DNA from 2 places in the Crystallibacter crystallopoietes genome. Region 2 is predicted to be linked to the other one. Evidence: predicted binding sites of a transcription regulator. Region 2 holds the regulator's gene; the other holds the start of a gene.
What was found. The regulator LexA, encoded in region 2, represses DNA repair genes until DNA is damaged. The targets are predictions, from matches to a motif close to TCGAACANNTGTTCGA.
Positions count from the first base shown of each region.

Region 1: AC20117_RS10640 (shikimate dehydrogenase) is a predicted target of LexA. The motif match lies at 3,201-3,216, and genes of this name have one in related genera.

Region 1 is NZ_CP018863.1:2,264,539-2,272,376, reverse strand. Features, by position in the region: gene AC20117_RS10655 (lipase maturation factor family protein) at 1-502, shown strand, start outside; gene AC20117_RS10650 (LLM class flavin-dependent oxidoreductase) at 601-1,641, shown strand; gene AC20117_RS10645 (MFS transporter) at 1,765-3,096, opposite strand; gene AC20117_RS10640 (shikimate dehydrogenase) at 3,373-4,245, shown strand; gene AC20117_RS10635 (bifunctional sugar phosphate isomerase/epimerase/4-hydroxyphenylpyruvate dioxygenase family protein) at 4,277-6,133, shown strand; gene AC20117_RS10630 (IclR family transcriptional regulator domain-containing protein) at 6,169-6,969, shown strand; gene AC20117_RS10625 (FAD-dependent oxidoreductase) at 7,033-7,838, opposite strand, start outside.
Region 2 is NZ_CP018863.1:3,618,169-3,626,006, forward strand. Features, by position in the region: gene hflX (GTPase HflX) at 68-1,615, shown strand; gene AC20117_RS16760 (ATP-dependent DNA helicase) at 1,569-3,641, shown strand; gene lexA (transcriptional repressor LexA) at 3,928-4,692, opposite strand; gene AC20117_RS16770 (LysM peptidoglycan-binding domain-containing protein) at 4,969-5,343, shown strand; gene AC20117_RS16775 (histidinol-phosphate transaminase) at 5,405-6,499, shown strand; gene hisB (imidazoleglycerol-phosphate dehydratase HisB) at 6,575-7,192, shown strand; gene hisH (imidazole glycerol phosphate synthase subunit HisH) at 7,189-7,830, shown strand.

The sequences.
Region 1 (7,838 bases), 1.4 Mb from region 2:
GAGCTACTGGCCGGCGCGCAACCTGGTCTCGAAGCGGCAGCTGATGAACACCAGCTTCAACCGCTGGCATCTGGCCAATGCCTACGGCGCCTTCGGCAGCATCACCCGCGAGCGCTACGAAATCATCGTCGAGGGAACGGCGGACGGCGTCAGCTGGCAGGAATACGAGTTCAGGGGCAAGCCCGGGGACCCGGGACGCATGCCGCGGCAGTTCGCGCCCTACCATCTGAGGCTGGACTGGCTGATGTGGTTCCTGGCCCTCGGCGCACCGGGCGAGAGCTGGTTCATCCCGTTCCTGCGGCGCCTGCTGGCTGCGGACCGGGCGACCCTGAAACTGCTGAGGATCGATCCGTTCGACGGCGAACCGCCCCGGCAGGTCCGGGCTCTGGTCTACCACTACCGCTACTCCACCCGGCAGGAAAAGAAGGCCACCGGGCTGTGGTGGATCCGGCGGCCGGTCGGCATGTTCGTGGCACCGATGAAGAAGGCCCGATCGGACTAAGCCGGCCGGAATAACCCGGCCGGAATAAGATTCCGCACCGCGCGGTTGCCACAAATGATGCAAACGCATTGATCATTCTTCAGGAAGGCGCCCGCAGCGTGGCACGGAAAATCGAACTGGGTCTGGACACTTTCGGGGACGTAACTTACGACGCCGACGGCAGGCCCCTCCCGCAGGACCAAGTGATCCGCAATGTTGTCGCCGAGGCGGTGCTGGCGGACGAGGTAGGGCTGGACTTCATCGGCATCGGCGAACACCACCGCGAGGACTTCGCCATCTCCGCACCGGAGGTGGTCCTGGCCGCCATTGCGGGACAGACCAGGAACATCCGGCTGGGCTCGGCCGTCACCGTGCTTTCCTCGGATGATCCGGTGCGCGTCTTCCAGCGTTTCTCCACGCTCGATGCCGTCTCCAACGGACGCGCCGAAGTGATCCTCGGCCGCGGCTCCTTCACCGAGTCCTTCCCGCTGTTCGGCCTGGACTTGGCCGACTACGACATCCTGTTCGACGAAAAGCTCCAGCTCTTCACCGAACTCCGCAAGGAAAAGCCGGTTACCTGGGCCGGGCAGACGAGGGGGCCGCTGGAGAACAAAACGATCTACCCGCCGACGGCCTCGGGCTCGCTCCCCACCTGGATTGCCGTGGGCGGCACGCCGCAGTCCGTGGTGCGCGCCGCCCACTACGGCCTGCCTCTTATGCTCGCCATTATCGGCGGCGCCCCGATGAACTTCGCGCCCTTCGTGGAGCTCTACCACAAGGCCCTGGACCAGTTCGGCCAGCCGCGGCTGCCCGTCGGCGCCCACTCCCCCGGCTACATCGCCGCCACGGACGAGCAGGCCAAGGAAGAGATGTGGCCGCACTACGTGGACATGCAGGAACGCATCGGCCGCGAGCGCGGCTGGAGCCGCATGACCCGCGGACAGTTCGAGGCGGAGGCCGGCCCGGACGGCGCCCTGTTTGTTGGCTCGCCCGCGACCGTGGCCACCAAGATCGTCAAGGTGGCCAAGGGTCTGGGGCTGAACCGCTGGGATATGAAGTACAGCCTCGGCACGCTCCCGCATGAGAAGCTGATGCGCAGCATCGAGCTCTACGGCAAGGAAGTGGCCCCCGCCGTCCGCGAGCAGCTCGCCGCGGAATAGGCCGGCAAACCAGGCCAACCAGCCAAGGCCATCCAACTACTGCCCAACCAAGCACGACGCCGGCGGGAGACTTGTGAAAAAGTCTCCCGCCGGCGTCGTACGCTGGCTTTTACTGCATTGGATTTAGACGGTGACCGGCTTGCGCTTGCCGAGCTCTTCGGTCGGAACCTTGTAGGTTTCCCGGGCGGTCAGCGCGGAGACCGCCGCGATGGCGCAGATGGCCGCGGTGAAGATGCTGGTGGCAACCCAGCCGCCTTCCTGGATACCGCCGATCGCCGCCACGATGGACGGGGCGAACCCGGCCATTAGGAAGCCCAGTTGGGTGCCGATGGCCAGCCCGGAGAAGCGGACCTTGGCGCTGAACATCTCGGCGTAGAACGAGGGCCAGACGGCGTTGGCCGCGGCGTAGGCGCAGGAGAAGGTCACCACGGACAGGGTGAACTGCAGCAGCGTGTTGCCCGATTCCATCGAGAGCAGATAGAACGGCATGAAGACCGCGCTGCCGACGGCACCGTAGATGAAGACCGGCTTGCGGCCAATCCTGTCCGCAAGCTTGCCGAAGAGCGGCTGGGTGAACAGGGCGCCGATGTTGCCCGCGACCACCAGCCACAGCGTAATGCCTTCATCGACGCTGCCGACCTCGGCGCCGTACTTGATTGCCAGCGTGCCGTAGACAGTGGAGACGGCGGCGATGAACGCGCAGCAGATCACGCGCAGGACGTCGCGCCAGTGGCTCTTCAGCAGCACGGCGACCGGGAGCTTCGCGATTTCGTTGTTGGCCTTGGCGGCCTCGAAAGTCGGGGTTTCATGCAGCGAACGGCGGATGAAGTAGGTGACGATGACGACGATAGCGCTGAGCCAGAACGGGATGCGCCAGCCGATGCCGTACTTGATCTCGTCAGGCAGGGCCACCACGGGGATGAAGACCAGGGCCGCGAGGATCTGGCCGCCCTGGGTGCCGGTCAGGGTCCAGGAGGTGAAGAAGGACCGGCGGTTGTCGGGAGCGTGCTCCAGCGTCAGCGAGCTGGCACCGGCCTGCTCGCCGGCGGCGGAAAGCCCCTGCATCAGGCGGCAGAGCACCAGGATGGCGGGAGCCCACCAGCCGATGGTCTGGAAGTCCGGAATGCAGCCGATGATGAACGTGGAGGCACCCATCAGCACCAGCGTGAACATCAGGACCTTCTGCCGGCCGATCCGGTCGCCGAAGTGCCCCACGAAGATGGCGCCGACCGGGCGGGCGATGTAGGCGAAGCCGAACGTCGCCAGCGACATGATTCCGGCATTCGCGCTTTCGTCCGGGAAGAACACGTGCGGGAAGATCAGCGCTGCGGCGGAGCCGAAGATAAAGAAGTCGTAGTATTCGACGGCGCTGCCCATGAAGCTGGCGATGGCAGCCCGCTTCGGCGTCTTGCCGTGATGGGCGAAGGCCTCATCCTCTTGGTGAACGGCGGTCATGGAGTGCTCCTTGCAACTGCTGCGGGATCTGGCGGGCCGGGGAAACGGCCGGAGGCGGGTGGCCCGCCTGGATGATGTGCGCAATCCGCACGGATGTGCACAAATCGAACGGTTGTTAAAAGGTAGCCCACCTCACAGGGCATGTGCAAGACGTCTGCCCGACCAGCCTTCAGGTCGCCCGCATCCGGCTTCCCTCACCTTCCGCGCCCCCGGCCTTCCATCTCCTGTGCGATATGCGTACAATTGTGCAGAAACCGAACGAGGGAAGGTAGTCACATGAGCACGGTGTCGGAGTCCTATTTAGTCGGCCTGATCGGTGACGGGATCACGGTGTCGCTGACGCCGCCCATGCACGAACGCGAGGCTGACCACCATGGCATCCGCTATCTGTACCGGCCCATTGACCTGACGTCGCTCGGCCGTCCGGGCGAAGATGTCGGCGAGCTGCTGCGCCAGGGCCGCGAGCTCGGCTACAACGCGTTCAACATCACGCACCCCTGCAAACAGCTGGTGATGGAACACCTGGATGAGATTTCCGACGACGCCCGCCGGCTCGGCGCGGTCAACACCGTCCTGATCCAGGACGGCAAGTTCCTCGGCCACAACACGGATTTTTCCGGTTTCAGCATGGGCATGGACAACGGGCTGCCGGATGCGGAACTCAGTTCGGTGGTGCAGTTGGGCACCGGCGGCGCCGGTTCCGCCGTCGCCTTCGCCCTGCTCAAGAAGGGCGCGCAAAAACTGACGCTGCTGGACCTTGACCCGGCCCGCGCCGCCGAACGTGCCGCCGCGTTGGCCGAGCTCTTCCCCCAGCAGCAGGTCGCCGCCGCACCGATGGAAGACCTCCCCGCCGTCCTCGCCGCCGCCGACGGAATCCTCAACGCCACACCGGTGGGCATGTACAACCACCCGGGCCTGCCGCTGGACACCGAGCTGCTTGAGCCGCGGCACTGGGTGGCCGACGTCATCTACCGCCCGGTGGAGACCGAACTGATCAAGACCGCCGCTGCCAAGGGCTGCCGCGTGCTCGACGGCGGGCACATGGCCGTCGGCCAGGCGGTCGATGCTTTCCGCTACATCACCGGACTGGAGCCCGATCCGGCCCGCATGCGCGGACACTTCCTCGAACTCCTGGCCCAAGGCCTCTAGCATTTCTCCACTGCCTTCGAAAGGTCCCCTGTTGCGCACCTCCATTGCCACCGTTTGCCTGAGCGGAACGCTCGAAGAAAAGATGCACGCCTGCGCCAACGCGGGCTTCGACGGAATCGAAATCTTCGAACAGGACCTGCTGGTCTCCCCGCACAGCCCCGAGGAAATCCGGGACCTGGCTGCCCGGCTCGGCCTCAGCCTGGACCTGTACCAGCCGTTCCGGGACTTCGAGGGCGTGCCCGAAGAGCTGCTGGCGGAGAACCTCTACCGCGCCGAGGCGAAGTTCCGGCTGATGCGCAGCCTCGGGATGGACCTGATGCTGCTCTGCAGCAACGTCGGCACCGCCACGATCGACGACGACGAACTCGCCGCGGCCCAGCTCCGCCGGCTCGGCGACCTCGCCGCCCGGTACGGCATCCGCATCGCCTACGAGGCACTGGCCTGGGGCACATTTGTCAACGATTTCGAACACGCCATGCGGATCGTGGACCTGGCGGACCACCCGAACATCGGCACGTGCCTGGACAGCTTCCATATCCTCTCCCGTGGCTGGAATCCGGCTGGAATCGAGAAGATCCCGGCGGAGAAAATCTTCTTCGTCCAGCTGGCCGACGCGCCACAGCTGAGCATGGACATCCTGTCCTGGAGCCGGCACTACCGCGTCTTCCCGGGCGAGGGTGCCTGGGAACTGGACAAGTTCATGGGCCACCTGGTCCGCAGCGGCTACAACGGGCCGGTGTCGCTGGAGATTTTCAACGACGTCTTCCGCCAGGCCGACGAGGAACGCACCGCCGTCGATGCCATGCGTTCGCTGATCTGGCTCGAGGAACGCACCTCGGTCCACCTGCTCGAAACCGACGGGCCGGACGCCCGCTACCCGATGCAGCTGGCCACCCTGCCGCAGGTCGCCGAGCCCACCGGCTTCAACTTCGCCGAGGTCAAAGCGGAGAACACGGAGCACGTCCAGCAACTGCTCTCGCAACTCGGCTTCACGTTCCGGGGCCGGCACCGCACCAAGCCGGTGCAGCTGTGGACGCAGGGCCAGGCCCGCATCATCATCAATGAGCAGCAGGCACGCGGGCTTGAGCCGACCATCGCGGCCCTGGCCTTCGACGTCGAAGACCCGCTGGTCGCCGCCTCCCGCGCGCTCCAGCTCAAGGCCACCGCCGTGCCGCGCCAGAGCCAGGCCAACGAGGCCGTGCTTCAGGCGGTCAAGGCACCGGACTCCACGGAGATCTTCCTCTGCGAGGCGACGCCGGACGGAACGGCAGCCTGGACGGACGAATTCGCTACCGACGGCGCCAAGCGGTCGGGCCAGGACCTGATCACCCATATCGACCACGTCAATCTGGCCCAGCCCTGGCAGCATTTCGACGAAAGCGTCCTCTTCTACGAAAGCACGCTGTCGCTGGCCCCGCGGCCGTCCACCGAGGTCCCCAGCCCGGTAGGCCTGGTGCGCAGCCAGGTCATGCGCACCGAGGACGGCAATGTCCGCCTCGCGCTGAACATCGCCCCGCTGGTGATGGAACAGCCGGGCCCCTCGGCGGAGTCTGCCTACCCGCAGCACATCGCCTTCGCCTGCACCGACCTGATCGCCTTGGCCCGCAACGCGGTGGCCAGCGGGCTGGAGTTCCTGAAGATCCCGGCCAACTACTACGCGGACCTGCAGGCCCGCTTCCGGCTTGCCCCGGAGCTGCTGGCCACGCTGCAGGAACTGAACCTGCTCTACGATCGGGACGAGACGGGCGAGTTCCTGCACTTCTACACCGCCACCGTGGGAAGTGTCTTCTTCGAAGTAGTCGAACGCCGCAGCAGCTACGACGGGTATGGCGCACCGAACGCCCCGGTCCGCCTGTCCGCGCAGTACCTGCTGAGCAAACACGGCTAGAATCACTGGGATTGCCCGCAAGGAAAGTTAGGACCATGGAACAGCTCGACGAAGCCGTCAGCGAGGAGACCCCTGCCTATTGGGTCAAGTCGGCGGAGAAGACCCTCGCAGTCCTACTGGCCTTCAGCGCCGATGAACCGCGCCTGACCATCACCCGGGCCGCCGCGAAGGCAGACCTCAGCCGCGCCGCGGCACGGCGGTTCCTGCTGACGCTGACCGACCTGGGCTACCTGCGCAACGACGGCAGCGTCTTCGAGCTGACGCCGCGCGCGCTGGATATCGGCGCCACTTTCCTCTCCAGCCTGACCCTGCCGCAAATCGCCGAACCGCACTTGAAGCAACTCGCCGTAGACCTGGATGAGACTGCATCGCTGTGCATCCTGGACGGCACCGATGTGGTTTACATTTCCCGGGTGCTGGCCCCGCGGATGCTCCGGGTATCCGTCAACGTGGGAACCCGGTTCCCGGCCTGGGCCACTTCGATGGGCCGCGTACTCGTCGCCGGGCTGCCGCTGGCCAGCCGCGAAGCGTTCTTCGACGGTATCGAGATCACGCAGTACACGCAGCACACTGTCAGCAGCATCGCCGAGCTGCGGGAAGAGGTCGAACGCACGGCAGAGCGCGGCTGGTCCCTGGTCTCCCGGGAGCTCGACGACGGCCTGCGCGGGCTCGCGGTTCCGGTACGCCGCGGCGGCGACCTGATCGCCGCGCTCAACGTCTCGCTGCAGACCCACCGCGGTCCGGAGGCGACCATCGCCGAAACAATCCTCCCCCGACTGCAAGCGGCGGCGGAGCGTATCGCCGACGACTTCGGCGGACGTGGCGCAAGACAGTAGTCCCTGGCCGACAGACCATCGGTGGCGGCCATCAGCAGGATGGTGGATCACCGTGTTCCGGGCTCATGCCGGTGAGGCCGTCTGTACGCTTCCGTCGTCTTCGTAGCTGGTGGCGCCGGCCAGATCCCGCCCGGCTATGTAGCCGAACGCCAAAGCCGGTCCGAGGTTGATTCCCCCAGCCGGATAATGGCCGCCCATCACGCTGGCTTGGTCATTGCCGGCGACATACAGACCTTCTATGGGCTCGCCGTCGCTATTTAATACCCGTGCACGGCCGTCCGCCTCCAGCCCGGCGAAAGTGCCGAAACTGCCAGGCACCACACGGACCGCGTAGAAGGGGGCCCTCTCAATCGGGGCCAGCGAGGGATTTGGCTTGACCTTCTGGTCGCCGCCGTAGCGGTTGAATTCGGTCCCGCCGCGGTCAAAGTCCGGGTCTACACCCTTGCGGGCGTTCTCATTGAACCGCTCAACCGTTTCCCTCAGTGCCACTGGGTCGATCCCGCACTTGGCGGCGAGATCTTCCAGGGTGCGGCCCTTCATCAAGTATCCCGATCGCAGGTACGGAAACAGCGGTACCGGCAGCGGCTTCGCCATTCCCAGCGGGTACTTGCGCACGAAGACCGAATCGGCGATCTGCCAGGACTGCACCTCCTCCCCGTCGGGTGTGGACCCGATCAGGGCTGAGACGTAGTCGTAATAGCCGTTGGCCTCGTTCACGAACCGCCGGCCGTCGGCACGCACGCCGATGCTGCCAGGCTTCGCACGGTCCATAATATGGGGGAACGTTCCCACCCGGCCGCTGCGGTAGGGCACCAGCGAAACCGGGCACCAGGCCGCCGGGGACTGGACGTCCGTCTTGAAGTGTCCGC
Region 2 (7,838 bases):
GGCTGGCCCCTCGGTACCCGAGGCCGCTGAGGTCTACGATAGAACTACAGACTTTTCAAAGGAGAGCATGTCCACCACTAGCAACAGCCAGCCCTCGCCGGAACCGGAGCTGAGCCCGGAGGAAATCCAGGCGGTCATCGACCGGATTCTGGCCAAGGATACTGCGGCACGGACGAAGTCCGGCGGTGTCAGAGGCAGGGCACAGGCCATCTCGACGTTGGACGAGGAACACTCGGAATTCGACGGCGAGCAGCAGGACTTGGCCGAACGGCGCGCCTTGCGCCGTGTTGCAGGTCTTTCTACTGAACTCGAAGACGTTACCGAGGTCGAATACCGGCAGCTGCGGCTTGAGCGGGTCGTCCTTGCCGGTCTCTGGACTGAAGGTACCGCCGACGACGCCGACAATTCGTTGCGTGAGCTTGCGGCGTTGGCAGAGACCGCAGGTTCCGAGGTGCTTGACGGTGTGGTGCAGCGGCGGCTCAAGCCGGACCCCGGCACGTTCCTTGGATCTGGCAAGGCGCAGGAACTGCGGGACATTGTGATGAGCACCGGTGCGGATACCGTCATTGTGGACGGCGAACTTTCTCCGTCTCAGCGACGGGGCCTGGAAGACATCGTCAAGGTCAAGGTGATCGACCGTACCGCCCTGATCCTTGATATCTTCGCCCAGCATGCCAAGAGCCGCGAAGGCAAAGCGCAGGTGGAACTGGCCCAGCTCGAATACCTGCTTCCGAGATTGCGCGGCTGGGGCGAATCAATGTCCCGGCAGGCGGGTGGCCGGGTCGGTGCCGCCGGCGGCGGCATTGGTTCTCGCGGTCCGGGTGAAACTAAGATCGAGCTGGACCGCCGCCGGATTCGTACCCGCATGTCGAAGCTGCGCCGGGAAATCGCCGGGATGAAACCGGCGCGCGACACGAAGCGGGCCAATCGAAAACGAAATGCTGTTCCGTCCGTTGCCATAGTCGGCTACACGAATGCGGGCAAGTCGTCGTTGCTGAACCGTCTGACCAATGCGGGCGTCCTGGTGGAGAACGCGCTTTTCGCCACCCTCGATCCCACGGTGCGGAAGGCCGAAACCGCCGATGGTCTCGGTTATACCCTGGCTGACACCGTCGGCTTCGTCCGCTCGCTCCCTACTCAACTGGTCGAGGCATTCCGCTCGACCTTGGAAGAGGCTGCGGATGCGGATCTCATCCTGCACGTTGTCGACGCTTCCCATCCGGATCCCGAAGGACAGATTGCTGCTGTCCGGGAGGTGCTCACTGAAGTTGACGCGCGAAAGCTTCCGGAAATCGTAGTCCTGAACAAGGCGGATGCAGCCGACCCGTTTGTCGTCGAGCGTCTGCGCCAGCGTGAACCGCGGCACGTCGTGGTTTCGGCGCGTACAGGTCAAGGAATCCCGGAACTGCTTGAGGCCATCAGCGAGGGAATTCCACGTCCAACGGTGAAGCTTGAATTGTTGATTCCATATGACCGTGGCGAAGTGGTGAGCCGGCTACACAGTCCGGATGCGGAGATTCTCTCCGTCGAACATGTCGAAAACGGAACGAAGCTGGAAGTGAAGGTCCGTGAAGGGCTGGCTGCAGAGCTCGGACCCTTCCTCCATCGTGGTTGAGGCGTCGTTGAACGAGAAGGAAGCGTTGCGTCTGCTTGACGTTGCGGTGCGTGCCATGGGCGGGCAGAACCGCGCTGGGCAGCATGAGATGGCCGACCGCGTTGCTGAGGCGTTCAGTAATCATGAACATCTGCTTGTTCAAGCGGGGACGGGCACCGGCAAATCATTGGCGTATCTCATTCCCCTGATCGTCCATGCCCTTGAGAGCGAGAAGCCCGCGGTTGTTTCCACCGCGACGCTGGCCTTGCAATCCCAGATCGTCAAGCGCGACCTGCCGCGGCTGCTCGAGGCTATCTCGGACGAGCTGCCACGCCCGGTGGATGTAGCCCTCCTGAAGGGGCGCAACAATTACCTCTGCCGGCACAAACTGGCGGGCGGTTTCCCCGAGGAAGATGCTCCCGACGCTCTCTTCACTCTTGGCGAGGACGCTGTACCGCATCCTGCCCCGGCAACCGCTGGCCCGGCCTCCGGGCTAGGAAAAGAAGTGGTACGGCTGCGGGAATGGGCGGACGAGACTGACACAGGCGATCGGGATGAGATCGTCCCCGGCGTCAGCGATCGGGCGTGGCGACAGGTTTCAGTGAGTTCCATGGAGTGCCTCGGAGCGCAGAAGTGTCCGATGGCGGCAGAGTGTTTCAGCGAGCAAGCCCGCACGCGGGCCGGTGAAGCGGACGTGGTGATCACCAACCATGCACTGCTGGCTATCAATGCCTTTGAAGGCTTGTCGGTACTCCCGGAATACGACGTGGTAGTCATCGATGAAGCACATGAACTGCAGGACCGTGTCACCAGCGCGGTCGCTGGGCAGCTCTCGGTGGCGATGGTGCATACGGCGGCGTCGATGGCCCGCAAGCATACTGCGGCCAGCGTCGAATCGATCAACAGCGCAGCGAAGAGCCTCGAAATAGCCTTGGCCGCCACTGCCACGGGGCTGATGGCCTCTGGGCTGCGTGACGATCATGAGATGGCGCTGACGCAGTTGCGTGAGGCTTGCCGAGTCGCACTTTCCGACTCCAAATCGGACACATCGAACAGCGCGGACGGTGGGCGGCAGATGGCCCGCTCCAGGCTGATGGTTGTGCTGGAGGTATGCGACCGGATTCTCTCCGCGGCCCAGGCTCGGGAGGTCGTGTGGATTACCAGGCCCAGCAATTTCGGGTCCGGAACCGATTTCGGGTCAGAGGACGATACGCAGCCCGCAACGGTCAACGTGGCACCTCTGTCCGTGGCCTCACGGCTACGTGAAGGTTTGTTTGACGGCCATACTGTGGTTCTGACTTCGGCGACGTTGGCCATCGGCAACGCTTTCGATGCGGTGGCCGGATCGCTGGGACTGATGGGGGCCGGTGCACCGGCGTACTCAAGTGCAGACGTTGGAAGCCCGTTCGACTATCCGAAGCAGGGAGTGCTGTATGTGGCTTCGCATTTGCCGAAGCCTGAGCGCGGAACTAGCGCCGAACAGTTGGACGAGCTGGAGGCACTCCTGAAGGCTTCCGGAGGCGGGGCATTGGGGCTGTTCTCTTCCCGGCGGGCGGCCGAGGAAGCGGCCGCTGAAATGCGACGGCGGATCAATAGCGAAATCCTGTGCCAGGGCGAGTCATCGATCGCTGCCTTGGTCAAGCAGTTTGCGGCGGAGCCGGATACCTGCCTATTCGGGACGATGACCCTATGGCAGGGTGTGGACGTGCCCGGAGACGCCTGCAGGCTCGTCATCATCGATCGGATTCCGTTTCCCCGTCCGGATGACCCTCTCATGACAGCGAGGACCCGCTCGGTGGCGCAAGCCGGAGGCAACGGTTTTATGTCCGTCTCCGCTACCCACGCCGCAGTCCGCCTGGCTCAGGGGGCCGGACGCCTTATTCGCGCCGCGGGCGATCGTGGCATGGTCGCGGTGCTGGATTCCCGCTTGGCGAACGCCCGTTATGGCAGTTTTCTCCGGTCTGCATTGCCCCCATTCTGGTCAACTAAGGACCGGAGCGTGGCGCTGCAGATCTTGGAACGGCTCTCAGCCCGTCAGACGGGTTGACCGCCCTTCCCGCTATGCGAAGCCAATGATATTAGTGCGTGCTCATCGAGTCCGATGAGGCATGCACGGGTGGACCTACCGCCCCCACCCTGCAGGAAGGCCAAGTCTGTGGGTGATGGCACCACAGAACTCGTGACGCAGAAGGCGCCCGGCCCTCAGCTCCGGCCTGTCCAAAGAGATGGACATTATTGCAAGGGAACGTTAGCTGCAGCGCCGCAACTAGCGGGAAAGCCGTTCGCTGCCATGCTGGCGGGACGAGACCGCCTTGGCGACAAATAGCATCCGTCTACAAAGTACGCATCACTGAAACCACTTTGCCCATGACCGTTGCATGGTCGCCGAGGATCGGTTCGTATTGGGTGTTTTGTGGCAACAACCAAGTATGGCCGTCCCGCTGCCGAAATGTCTTCACAGTTGCCTCGTCGTTGAGGAGGGCTGCCACGATATCTCCGTTGTTGGCGCTTTGCTGCCTCCGCACGACAACCCAATCACCATCACAGATGGCTGCGTCAATCATGGAATCGCCGGAGACCTTAAGCATGAACAGTTCGCCATGGCCAACCAACTGTCTCGGAAGGGGCATAACATCTTCGATGACCTGATCCGCCAGGATGGGGCCGCCGGCGGCGATACGACCGACGAGGGGAACCATGGCTGTGTCCGACCCGCTGCCGAGATCTGAGACGGTGGAACCGTTGATACTTCTGACATTGTCTGCCTGTTCCACCCCGGCCATTCGGGCAGCGCCGTCCTCAATGACGAGCGGAGTCAGCACTTCCATGGCGCGGGGACGCTTGGGGTCACGGCGGATGTAGCCCATCTTTTCGAGTTGGATCAGCTGGTGCGTCACGCTGGACAGGCTTGCCAGTCCGACGGTGTCACCGATTTCCCTCATCGATGGCGGATAACCATTAGCACTTACAGACTCCTGGATGGTTTCAAGGATTTTCTTTTGGCGCGCAGTCAGGCCCTTGGGCTGCCCTGCAGCCCGAGTCGGCTTTGTCTGTTTGCTGTCTGATGTGGCAGCTGCTCTGGAAACGTTCTTCGACATGGCCCGGACTCCGGTTTCTCCGTCCGATCCGAGTCAGCAGTGCCGTGCCTGAATTCGAACCGGAATCTTATTTTGTCAGTGGCAGCTGATGCACTTCATGTACGGCCACCTTTGGTTTAACGCTAGGGGAGTCATGGTGGACTTTCAAACATTTGTTCTAGTGAGTCTCGACAATGTTCGATCATAGGTGCTAAAACTGTGGAAGAAGGATTCGAACGTAAATTCGAATAAGGAGATCTCGGACATAAACGTTCGCAGATCGGGAAAGGTGTCAACATGTCTGCACAGCTCGCACCGCAGTCGCCTGCCGTACCGCGCCATACTCAACCACTCCAGCTCACCCGTCGCGGCCGTCTGCTGTTGATCGGCCTTCCGCTCATCCTTTCGGCTGCTGCTTTGTTGACGCTGATCGGCTTCTTTACGGCTCCCGCAGTGGCCTCCACCAGTGGCGGTCTAGGAGCAGGCGAGACGATCACTGTGACGGTCGGCTCCGGGCAGACCTTGTGGGAACTCGCCAGTGCCGTTGCCCCTGAGCGGAATCCGCACGATGTGATCGCTGAGATTTCGCAATTGAACAACCTTCCGGACTCGATCGTGCACGCCGGACAGCAACTGCACGTACCCGTCAGCGGCGACGGCCAGCGGCCGTAATATGAGACCCTCCGGCTGGCCCGATTCCTGCCCCGGGCCGGCCGGAGCTTAAGCTTGATCGGTGAGTGACCAGCTAGAACGCCTGAATCGCCTGCCTCTTAGAGACAACCTCAGAGGCTTAGAACCCTACGGCGCACCCCAGCTACATGTGCCGGTGCTGCTGAATGTTAACGAGAACACCCATCCACTTCCCGATAGTGTTCACAAGGCCATTGCGGCCGCCGTCGAGGCGGCAGCAACGGGGTTGAACCGTTACCCGGACCGCGAATTTACACAACTGCGTCAAGCGTTGGCTCGTTACCTGGGCCATGGGCTAACGGAAGAAAACGTTTGGGCTGCCAATGGCTCGAACGAAGTCCTCCAGCAGATTCTGCAGGCTTTTGGAGGTCCAGGCCGACGCTTACTGAGCTTTCCTCCTACATATTCGATGTATCCGTTGCTCGCAAGCGGCACAGACACCGAATATGTCACCGGAGCTCGCTCCTCCGACTTCAGTTTGACGGCCGAGGCAGCCGCTCGGGCAGTCAGGGAATCAGCCGCCAATATCGTCATTCTCTGTTCGCCTAACAACCCGACCGGGACGGCTCTGGGCCTGGACGTTGTAGAAGCTGTGTACGAGGCCGGGGCCGAATACAACACCATGGTCATTGTGGACGAGGCATATGCCGAGTTTGCCCACACCGGCACCCCCAGCGCGCTGGAATTGCTGCAGGGCAGGGAGCGTCTGATCGTTTCGCGAACGATGAGCAAGGCGTTCGCTTTAGCGGGGGCACGCGTGGGCTATCTGGCCGCGGCGCCCGAAGTGACGGATGCCTTGCGTTTGGTCCGCCTGCCTTACCACCTGTCCGCCATCACCCAGGCAACTGCCGTTGCAGCCCTGGACCACGCGGATGCGCTGTTGGCCAACGTTGAAGACATTAAGGGCCAGCGTGACAGGATCGTGTCCGAACTCACGGATATGGGTCTGCGTCCCGCGCCCTCGGATTCGAACTTCGTATTCTTCGGGGGAGTAAGCAATCCGCACGCAGTGTGGCAGGGTTTGCTCGACGCCGGAGTGCTCATCCGTGACGTGGGGATTCCGGGCCATCTGCGGGTTACTGCCGGCACTGAGGCGGAGACCACGGCCTTCCTGAACCGCCTCCGCGAGCTTGTCTGAGCGATTTCTCCTAGACTGATATAAGAGGCGCACGTCTTCGTGGACAGCCAAATCGATTTTCTTCAAAGGACTCCAATGACCGTGGATATTGCCACCGGACGCACCGCGCGCCTTGAACGCACTACAAGTGAATCCTCCGTCCTGGTGGAACTGAACCTCGATGGCACGGGCCAATCCGATATCAGCACGACTGTGCCGTTCTATGACCACATGCTCACGGCGCTGGCGAAGCACTCGCTGATGGATCTGACAGTAAAGGCGTCCGGCGATACCCATATCGACGTCCACCACACTGTTGAAGACGTCGCCATTACCCTGGGGGAAGTCCTTAAAAGCGCCCTCGGCAACAAGGCCGGAATCAAGCGGTTCGGCGAGGCCACTGTTCCGCTTGATGAAGCCATTGCCAACGCCGTGGTGGACATTTCCGGACGTCCTTATCTGGTGCACGACGGGGAACCTGCCGGCCAGGAGTACCACCTGATTGGCGGTCACTTCACTGGCTCGCTGACGCGCCACGTCTTCGAGGCCGTCACCCTACATGCACAGATTTGCCTGCACATGCGGGTCTTGGGCGGAAGGGACCCTCACCACATCGTTGAGGCGCAGTTCAAGGCTTTTGCGCGGGCGTTACGGGCTGCTATCGAACCGGATCCGCGCGTGGAAGGTATTCCCTCCACGAAGGGGGCCTTGTGAAATCAGCCCCGAAAATCACCGTCCTCGACTATGGATCCGGCAACGTCCGGTCCGCGGTGCGGGCGCTTGAGCATGTCGGCGCGGAAGTAACGCTGAGCCATGCCTCCGAGGATGTTCTCAATGCGGATGGCCTGCTGGTTCCCGGCGTCGGCGCTTTCGCCGCTGTCATGGAGCAGCTGAAGAAGGTGGATGCGTTGCGCTGGATCGGGCGCCGCGTTGCCGGGGGCAGGCCGGTTCTTGGCATCTGCGTCGGCCTCCAGGTGTTGTTCGAGGAGGGTGTTGAACACGGCGTCAGTACCCCGGGCATGGGGGAGTGGCCAGGAACGGTGGAGCGTCTTGCTGCCGAAGTTGTACCGCACATGGGGTGGAACACTGTTGAGCCACCCGAAGGCAGTCGCCTGTTTGCCGGCATCGAGGATGAACGCTTCTATTTCGTCCACTCCTACGGAGTGCAGCGCTGGGATTTCGATGTGTCCCAGCCGGCCATGACCCCGCCGCAGGTGACCTGGTCCGAACACGGAGGAAGGTTCATCTCTGCTGTCGAAAACGGCCCTCTGTGCGCGACGCAGTTCCACCCGGAAAAGTCAGGCGATGCCGGAGCTGAGCTCCTGCGCAACTGGCTCCGGACGCTGGGCTAGACATGTGG